DNA from 3 places in the Sporosarcina sp. NCCP-2331 genome. Region 2 is predicted to be linked to each of the others. Evidence: riboswitches for the same ligand, from Rfam matches in the RefSeq annotation. Region 2 holds a riboswitch; each other region holds the start of a gene.
The links. Region 2 has a riboswitch for thiamine pyrophosphate ahead of thiM (hydroxyethylthiazole kinase). Riboswitches for the same ligand answer to the same signal wherever they lie in the genome.
Positions count from the first base shown of each region.

Region 1: it holds a riboswitch for thiamine pyrophosphate, as region 2 does, so the genes downstream of both, thiC (phosphomethylpyrimidine synthase ThiC) here and thiM (hydroxyethylthiazole kinase) in region 2, are expected to answer to the same signal.
Region 3: it holds a riboswitch for thiamine pyrophosphate, as region 2 does, so the genes downstream of both, NCCP2331_RS02845 (thiamine phosphate synthase) here and thiM (hydroxyethylthiazole kinase) in region 2, are expected to answer to the same signal.

Region 1 covers NZ_BRCD01000009.1:106,513-109,792, forward strand. Annotated here, with positions in the region: gene NCCP2331_RS07320 (DMT family transporter) at 1-140, shown strand, start outside; gene NCCP2331_RS07325 (DMT family transporter) at 143-457, shown strand; gene NCCP2331_RS07330 (methylated-DNA--[protein]-cysteine S-methyltransferase) at 450-989, shown strand; TPP riboswitch at 1,035-1,150, shown strand; gene thiC (phosphomethylpyrimidine synthase ThiC) at 1,273-3,045, shown strand.
Region 2 covers NZ_BRCD01000020.1:71,607-74,886, forward strand. Annotated here, with positions in the region: gene NCCP2331_RS12470 (DUF3238 domain-containing protein) at 16-1,212, opposite strand; TPP riboswitch at 1,406-1,512, shown strand; gene thiM (hydroxyethylthiazole kinase) at 1,572-2,342, shown strand; gene thiD (bifunctional hydroxymethylpyrimidine kinase/phosphomethylpyrimidine kinase) at 2,366-3,181, shown strand; gene thiE (thiamine phosphate synthase) at 3,182-3,280, shown strand, end outside.
Region 3 covers NZ_BRCD01000003.1:95,931-99,210, forward strand. Annotated here, with positions in the region: gene NCCP2331_RS02835 (thiazole synthase) at 1-481, opposite strand, end outside; gene thiS (sulfur carrier protein ThiS) at 478-684, opposite strand; gene NCCP2331_RS02845 (thiamine phosphate synthase) at 702-1,292, opposite strand; TPP riboswitch at 1,370-1,478, opposite strand; gene NCCP2331_RS02850 (Crp/Fnr family transcriptional regulator) at 1,551-2,249, opposite strand; gene NCCP2331_RS02855 (heavy metal translocating P-type ATPase) at 2,227-3,280, opposite strand, start outside.

The DNA.
Region 1 (3,280 bases), on a different contig from region 2:
GTGCTGCGGCTATTTTATTAGTCGATATCCTCGTCTTTCATGCAGGCTTCACTTGGATTACGCTGTCATTCATCGGGCTCATTGTGATCGGCGTTGTCGGTATTAAATTGACGACGGATGAAGCGGAAGGAGGCAGCTGACGATGGCTTGGTTTTACTTGGCAATCGCCAGTCTCGGTGAGATTTTTGGCGTTATGTGCATTAATTATTATTTACAGAAACGCACAGTGAAACGGCTGCTGCTGATCGTCGGTGTTTTTGGTTTTGGTTTTATATTTCTCTCGCTGGCGATGCGTGAAATACAGATGAGTACGGCCTACGCGGTGTGGACCGGGCTTGGTGCAGCCGGTGCTGTGCTTGCCGGAATTTTGATATTCAAGGAATCCGCAAGTGTGAAAAGATTATTCTTTTTATCATTGATTATCATAGGTGCTGTGGGATTGAAATTATTTGGTTGAACGGAAGGCAGTGAGCGGGATGGTTTATTGGACGCGTTTTGAAGTAGAAGACGGCTGTGTGACACTGGCTGCAAATGAAAAGGGAGTCTGTTATATCGGACTTGCAGAGGACAGCGAAGAGCGAATGAAGGAATGGCTGTTTAAACAGACAGGCGTGGTGGAAATGAGAGAAGATACTGACAGATTAGCTGCAAGTGCTGTTGAAATAAAGAAGTATTTATCTGGCGAAGCACAACAATTTGATTCGCCGATTGACTGTATCGGCACGCCATTTCAACTGACTGTATGGAAAGCGCTGCGTGCGATTCCCTATGCGAAAACGGTTACCTACTCAGAGATAGCAGAACAGATCGGACGTCCTGCCGCTGTCCGTGCAGTCGCATCCGCAATTGGAAAAAACCCGCTTTTGCTGATGACTCCCTGCCATCGGGTCATCGCAAAAGACGGAAGCCTGTCCGGTTATCGGGACGGCCCGCAATGGAAAGAACATTTGATTCGTTTAGAGCAAAATACGCTCGGCTCCTCTTATTGACAAAGAAAAAGACTGTGCTACACTGTAGTTGTTCGACAATTCAATAATCATAACTAGGGGTGTCCGGCGTGACTGGACTGAGATGGAATGACTGTATGCATTCCGAACTCTTTGGACCTGATCTGGCTCGTACCAGCGTAGGGAAGTTTTCATTTTTCAATCAGCGTGTTTATTTATGCGTTTTTGAAGACCAGGTCCTTTTACGGATCTGGTCTTTTTTGTCGCTGATTCCCTTTACTCGGATGGAGTCATGGTCTGCCCTCAAAAAGGAGACGATGACAAAATGAAACAAACGACAGAAGAGATTCACATTCACAGCTGTTTTCCGGCCAGCAGCAAAGTTTATATCCAAGGCAGCCGGGAGGACTTGCGCGTACCGATGCGGGAAATTCAATTATCGCCTACCGTGACGGATCAAGGGGAGTTTCCAAATGAACCGTTTCGCGTCTATGATACGAGCGGAAAGTACACAGAAGCAGGCTATAAGGCCGATATTCAAAAGGGACTTCCAGCCATTAAGAAAAATTGGATTGAGGAACGCGGAGATACGGAAGAATACGAAGGGCGGCAAGTGCAGCCTCAGGATAACGGGTTTCGTTCATTGGAACAAATGAAGAATGATGCACAGTTTCCATTGCTGAAGCGTAAGCCCTTGAGAGCGAAAAAAGGTCAGAATGTTACGCAGATGCATTACGCAAGAAAAGGAATGATCACCCCGGAGATGGAGTTTATAGCGATTCGTGAAGGCGTAGAGCCGGAGCTTGTGCGCGATGAGGTGGCAAGGGGCCGGGCGATCATTCCGTCCAACATTAATCATCCTGAAGCGGAACCGATGATTATTGGCAGCCGCTTCCACGTAAAGATCAATGCAAATATCGGAAATTCAGCGGTATCCTCCTCGATAGCAGAGGAAGTGGAGAAGATGACGTGGGCAACTCGCTGGGGTGCAGACAATATCATGGATTTATCGACGGGAAAGAATATCCATACAACTCGCGAGTGGATCATCCGCAATTCACCTGTGCCGGTTGGAACGGTTCCTTTATATCAGGCACTCGAAAAGGTGAATGGCAAAGTCGAAGATCTATCATGGGAAGTATTCCGCGATACATTGATTGAACAGGCAGAGCAGGGTGTCAGCTATTTCACAATTCACGCAGGAGTGCTGCTTCGTTATATACCAATGACAGTGAATCGCGTGACAGGTATCGTCTCGCGCGGCGGTTCAATCATGGCGCAATGGTGCATGCTGCATCATGAAGAAAGTTTTCTTTACACACATTTTGAGGAAATCTGTGAAATTATGAAACAATATGATGTTGCTTTTTCACTTGGAGACGGCTTGCGTCCCGGATCGATTGCGGACGCCAATGACGAGGCACAATTCGCGGAGCTTGAAACGCTGGGTAAATTGACGAAGATTGCCTGGGAGCATGATGTGCAGGTAATGGTTGAAGGACCGGGTCATGTACCGATGCATTTGATTAAGGAGAATGTCGATAAGCAAATGGAAATCTGTCAGGAAGCCCCTTTCTATACATTAGGTCCACTGACAACAGACATCGCGCCGGCTTATGATCATATCACGTCCGCAATCGGCGCGGCGATGATCGGTTGGTTCGGAACGGCGATGCTGTGTTATGTGACGCCGAAAGAACATCTCGGACTGCCGAATAAAGACGATGTTCGGGAGGGTGTCATCACGTATAAGATTGCCGCACACGCTGCAGACTTGGCAAAAGGTCATCCGAATGCGCAAAAACGCGATAATGCACTGTCAAAAGCGCGCTTTGAGTTCCGTTGGAGAGATCAATTTAATTTGAGTTTGGATCCTGAACGTGCAATGGAATATCATGATGAAACGCTGCCGGCTGAAGGTGCGAAAGTCGCTCACTTCTGTTCGATGTGCGGACCGAAATTCTGCAGCATGCGTATTTCACATGACATACGTAAATATGCAGATGAAAACAGTTTGGAAGAGAAGCTGGCGATTGAACAGGGAATGCAGGAGAAAGCGGAGGAATTTAAAAAAGCCGGTGCAGAAATTTATCTTTGATGAGGAGTGGAACAATTGTCTGCAGTAAAACAGTTAGTCCGTCATATAGCTGTACAACGCCACGGTCTGCGTCATTTAGAAGAACAACTGCACCGACTGCAAACGGAATGTACTCATGAATATAAGGAAACTTTATCGCATAGAGAGTGCCGTATATGCATGAAGGTGGAGAGTATTCATTATTAAGAACGATAAATGCAAAACAAAAAGAGCCGTTATGGGCTCTTTTATTATT
Region 2 (3,280 bases):
GCGGCTTTTTCCTGTTTAATTACATGTCATAAAACGCCAATAATTATCCCCTGGCACGCCGGATAAATATGCCAGCCCATCACTTTCTGAGCGATGAATCGTCTGCCAGTCCGCATCGTCAAGCGACAGATAGATTTCATGATGAGGCGCATTGTTATGATAGCCCACCAAGTCAATATTTCCATCGCAGTCCAGATGGCCTTTCACCTCATAGTGAATCGGCGGTGAAGCAGTGAGCGGATTTCCTACATCATGGTTAATCTCAAAATTGATTTCTTTCGGCTCACCTTCAAGACGCTTAATTACAATTCCGTCCACTGATGCATGACCGTGGCGTTTATACCGCTTTAAATAGTTCAGCCCAATCGACGGACCGACTGATTTCGTGAATTGAAGCGGGCTTTCTTTGCCGTCAAACTGCCCTTCCATGTTCACCCGCGTCCGAAAACTCTTTCCTTCCGGGTCGAAATCACGGTCATCTCCAGTAAAATAAGGCAACGGCGAAAGCAGATTCGGATTTTTCAGGATATCTTCCTTCAGAAATGTGGTATAACGGAATTTCCATTGGTCCAACTGCTTTACCTTTTTCCGCTTTGCGACCGGCTGCAGTAATTGATCGCGGCGTTTCACGTGTACAGTAAACGTATAGACTTCCTTCGTCGGTTCGCTCTCCGGATTATTCGGTGTAACAGCGTCAAATACTTTCGCCGCAATCGACTTGCTGACATTCATTCGATGATTACTGTCAATCAACGGGCGTGTACCTGAAATGCTGTAGGTAACGGACTCAGATAAAGAGCATTCCCGGTCAATGAAGCGATTGTCTTCTACCGTCTGCAAATACTTGCCATTTCGGTAAATATCGAACTTCTTCACTCCTTTGATCCATTCCCAGGACAGTGCGATTTGTGAAGCGGCGGCAATAGTCGTGATGACGATCCGCTGCAAAGGATGCTCGCCTTCCATAGTCGGCGTCAGCGCGGAGGTCTGCATCACAATGACGTCCCTGACCTGATTATCCTCTACACGCTCAACTGTGTATTGAAACGGATGTCTCGGATCTAATTCTCCGTCTGTAAATTCCGCAGCTGTTCCTTCATATACTTGCTGCTCGTTTTTATAGACACGGTAATATCCTCCTGCATCACTCCAAGAAAAGGTCAGTTCATCTAACGAATGGGTCATACTTTGAATTTCAAATAAAGGTTTCATTTATCATCTGCTCCTTTTTATCTATTATGCATAAATCTTCTGTTTCACTTCAGACAATTATACATCTTCCGACTTAGTTGCCATGCCGTTTTTCTTGTGCTCAACCGATCATTTTATATTATTTATCCTTCACATTCCTGTCTGGTTTTATCCTTTATAAAATTTTATGATACAATTAATGTATCTGAATCATATTCACCACTAGGGGTGCTTTAATTTTTACGAGCTGAGATGCTGTCTGGCAAACCCTTGGAACCTGTTCTAGTACTTGCTAGCGGAGGGAAGTGGGTAGTTTTCATACCCTGCCCATCTTTGTATGGGTTTTTTGTATATATACCTTTATTGAGAGGAAGGGAAACATGAAGCTAATTCAACATCTTAGAAAAGAACAGCCGCTCGTTCATTGCATCACGAACTTTGTAGTGGCAAACTTTCAAGCAAATGGACTGCTCGCAATCGGTGCATCGCCTGTAATGGCGGATGCAATAGAAGAAGCTGAAGATATCGCAAAAATTGCTTCCTGCAGTATTTTGAATATCGGCACGCTGAAGCAGCAAACTGTCGATGCCATGATCCTCGCCGGCAACAGTGCAAGAACAGCCGGAAATCCTGTCGTGCTTGATCCTGTCGGTGCTGGAGCTACAGCGTTTCGAAAAGCAAGCGTTCTCAAAGTGCTGGCTGCAGTTGATGTCACCCTCATCCGCTGCAATGCCGGCGAACTCGCAGCCATAGCCGATGTCCCATGGAAAGCGAAAGGCGTAGATGCGGGAGAAGGCAGCGCAGATATAGAAGCAATCGCGAAAAAGGTTGCCATCGGCCACAGTTGTTTAGTTGCTGTGTCAGGTCAAACAGATATCGTTACGGACGGTCATCGTTCATTGTTTATTGAAGGCGGACATCCTTCTATGACTGAGATCACTGGAACAGGCTGTCTGCTAAGCTCAGTAGTTGGTGCTTTCCTGGCAGTAGGAAGCGAATCGCCGCTGGAAGCAGCTGCTGATGCGCTTTCATTTTATAAACGGGCAGGCGAAGTTTCAGCCGGTATTTCAGCAGGACCCGGCGATTTCGCAGTAAATTTCTTAAACACATTACATACACTGGATCGGGACCATAACACGTTTTTAGTGTAACTAGGAGTAAGGGGGTTTTTTCATTGACGGTAAATGTAGCATTGACTATTGCGGGATCAGACAGCGGAGGCGGCGCCGGTATCCAGGCAGATTTGAAAACATTTCAAGAACTTGGTGTGTTCGGCACTTCTGTTCTGACGGCTGTAACTGCACAAAACACTCATGGCGTTCACGGTGTCTATCCTGTGCCGACGGACGGCGTCACAGCCCAGATACGTGCTGTCTTGGATGATTTTGATGTAAAAGCATGTAAAACAGGGATGCTGTTTTCAGCTGAAATTATCATTGCTGTTGCTGCTGTATTGAAGGAATATCCACCTTTCCCTCTTATAATCGATCCTGTTATGATCGCAAAAGGCGGTCATTCGTTATTGCAGCAAGAAGCAATCCAAGCAATGAAAGATCATCTAATACCGATGGCTGCAATCATCACACCCAATATTCCAGAAGCAGAAGTATTCACGAAAATGAAAATTGTCAGCGATGAAGACATTCAGCATGCTGCACAGAAAATCATTAGTATGGGGGCACATGCGGTCATTTTAAAAGGCGGTCATCGCTGCGACGTACTCGAAGCAAAGGATTACTACCTTGATTGTGAAGGACAATCTTTTACAATGACGACTCCTTGGGTACAGACGAAAGACACCCACGGGACCGGCTGTACATTTGCGGCAGCCTTAGCCGGATTTATCGCAAAGGGCTATTCTATGACTGATGCAGTTGCAGAAGCAAAACAATTTATCCAGGCTGCTATTGAACACGGCTTACGCCTGGGTTCTGGTCATGGACCGACAAATCACTGGGCTTACGGTCAGCTGAAAAAGGGGATGCACTAAATGCGCAGGGCAGACGTGCGGACAGCGATGGGTCTGTATTTTATTATGGGTACCCCGAATGTACACAATCAGGAGCCACTGGCTGTTTTAGAGGCTGCC
Region 3 (3,280 bases), on a different contig from region 2:
CTGAGCCAATTGGCGCGGCGCCCGGCATGATGGCATGTACACCGAGCTCGCAAAGCTTTCTTGCCAGCACCACATCGTCAGACGTATACGGAAGAACAATGAATCCTTCTTCAAGCAGCATTTCCGACGCACGCAGTGTTTCGACAGGATCCGGCAGCAGAGAGCGGCTGCAGCCGATGATTTCCACTTTCACCATATCGCACAGCCCCGATGCTTTTGCGAGCTTTGCGATATGCACTGCTTCTTCCGCTGTGCTTGCCCCCGCTGTATTCGGCAGCAGGGTATAACGGTCCAAATCCAATTGCTCCAGGAAATTCGGCTGTGACGCTTCAAAAATATTCATCCGGCGCACGGCGAACGTCAGAATATCAGCTTCCGACACCGCGACTGCCTGTTTCTGTGTCTCAAATGAAGGGTATTTACCTGTTCCCAATAATAAACGTGAAGAAAACTTCTTATCTGCGATTTGTAACATACTCATCCGCCTCCTACAAAATGTATAATTTCAATTTGGTCTCTGTCCATGATTGGTGCGCCATAATGATCCTTCTGCAAAATCTCTTTGTTCTTCTCGACGATTAAAATTCGGTCGCTAAGCTTCAAATATTCTAATAACTGCTGCACCGTTTCTACTTCAGGAACCACCGAATACGACTTGCCGTTTAAATCAATCGTTTTATCCAATGATGATCTCTCCCTTTCTATAAATCCCTTGCATGTACATACATTTTCACTGTGTCCACCGCATCCGGATTGCTGAGAGGAGACAGGATTGCCGCGCCGCAGACCCCATGTTCTCTAAGAAATGGCAGATGTACCGGCTGAATTCCACCGATTGCATAAACGGGGACAGAACATGATGCAGCTATTTCAAAAAGCTCATCCGTACCCCGCGGAGTCAGTCCTTTTTTCGAAGCTGTCGGATAAATATGACCGTACAGCAGCCAATTCGCTCCTGCTGCCTGCGCTTTGCACGCCTCCTCCAATGAATGGACGGAACACCCGAATTTCAATGAAGGGAAAGCGGCCCGCACATCATTCGCTGACATGCCGAAACCCGTCAGCTGGCAGGAGATGGACAGCGATTCCGCGAGGCTGGGACGCGCATGCATAATTAATTTATCCGGCGGGAATCCGCTGGCGGTGAGGCGGAAAATCAGTTTTTCCAGCTGTTCATCCGACTTAGACTTCTCCCGCAGAATGAATGCATTGATATAAGGTTCTGTCTGCCGCAGCTTGAGCAGCAATTCGTCAACAGAATGACGATCATCCGTAATCCCGATTAATTTCATTGCCGTTCGCCTCCAAATGAAAAAACCACTTCCCGAATCGGAAAGTGGTTGGATGTGTCAGCATGCATGAGAATACGCCAAAACACTTGCCACTTCCCTCCGCAGGTACAAACCTGTTCAGGTGATAAGGGTTTCAGAGCCGCACTCTTTTCTCAGTCCTTGTAAAGGATTCCCCTAATGGTCAAAAGATTATGATTTTCACTAACAGCATAGCACTTACCAGATTGAAAGAAAAGAGGTATGCCGATTTTCCGACTGCTAAACGAGTAATAAAGAGTCTAGGTCGATGATTTCCAGGGTTTTGGAACTGGCCTGGTGAATCCATCCTTGTTCTTCGAATGCACTTAATTTCCGGCTGATCGTTTCAGGAGTCGTACCAAGATGGGATGCAAGATCTTTTCGGCTCATCGGCAGTTCGACGGTCAATTGCTGCTGTTCTTCAGACAGATCCGCTAAATACAATGCAAGGCGGGTTTCAGCTGATTCCATGGCGATTCGGGCGGCCCGCTGTTCTGTATCTGCGAGGCGGGAAGAGAATTCCGTCAGCATCTTTAATGAAATAGCGGGGTGTGTCTGCAGGAGCTGCTGCATTTCATCCCGCTGGATAATGCATAATTCAACGCCTTCCAATGTCTCCGCATAGGCGTCATGCGGTTTCGCATCGAACAAAGACAGTTCCCCTGTGAAATCCCCGGGTTCTAGAATGCGGACAAGCTGTTCCTTGCCGTTTTCTGACAGACGGTAGACCTTAATTCGCCCTTTATGCAAAATATACAAGCCTTCAGACCGGTCGCCGCTATGGTAAATCGTTTCTCCGCGCGGGTAGTTCACGCTGTGGGCAAGTTCGACAATTTGGTCCATCTGTTGCTCATCCAAATGATTGAAGAGAGGGACGAGCGCAACGCAGGAATGATGATGTTCTTTCGCGCCCAGTTCACAATGTGATTCTTGGTTCATTCGGTATCACCTCACTTTTATTCTGTTTCATTGGTTTGTCGCTAGTATAGCGTATTAACCGGATCGCGTTCAAGATGACGAGAAGTACACTCACTTCATGGACGAGCATGCCGGAAGAGAGGAACACCTTGCCGAGCAGTACACCGAGCAACAGGAGGAATACGGTGCCGACCGCAAAGAAGGTATTCTGCTTCATGTTCCGTACAGTGGTTTTCGCTAAAGCATAAGCATGGGAGAACTGATCGAGCCGGTCTGCCATCAAGACGATATCTGCCGTCTCCATCGAAATATCTGTGCCGCCTTCCCCCATGGCGAGTCCGATGTCCGCTGTAGCGATAGCGGGGGCATCATTGATTCCGTCGCCTGCCATTGCGACATGGTGACCCTGTTCTTTCAAACGCTGGACCGCTGCTACCTTATCTTCGGGTAATAGTTCGGCATATACAGCGTCAAGGCCAAGTTGCTCGCCGACTAGCTGTGCTGTGTGTCGGTTGTCGCCTGTCAGCATGATCATTTGGCTGATTCCATTTTTCCGCAACTTAGCCAGCGCTTCGGCAGCTTCTGGACGTATTTGATCAGCAATCGAGATAATTCCTGCTATTTCCCGGGAAATACTAACAAAGATCGCCGTATTTCCTGCTTTTTCGCGTTTAAGTGCATATTCTTCCACGTCAAAAGGAATGGATATGCCTTGTGCTTCCATTAATTTGCGATTGCCGGCAGCCAAACGCTTTCCTTCTATTGTAGACAATATTCCGTTGCCCCTGACCACTTCTGCATCCTCTGGTTGATTTACCAAACGAATGGCACGTTTCTTTGCTTCCTTAACGATCGTCTGACCTAAATGGTGTTCGGAAATCATTTCCGCTTCGGCCGTCAGACGCAATAACTCCTTATTCTCTATACCCCATCCGCACACATCGGTTACTTCGGGACGTCCCTTTGTCAATGTGCCGGTTTTATCGAAGACAACTGTATCGATTTTCGCCAGCTGTTCCATCACTTCGCCGCCTTTGACCAATACTCCGTTG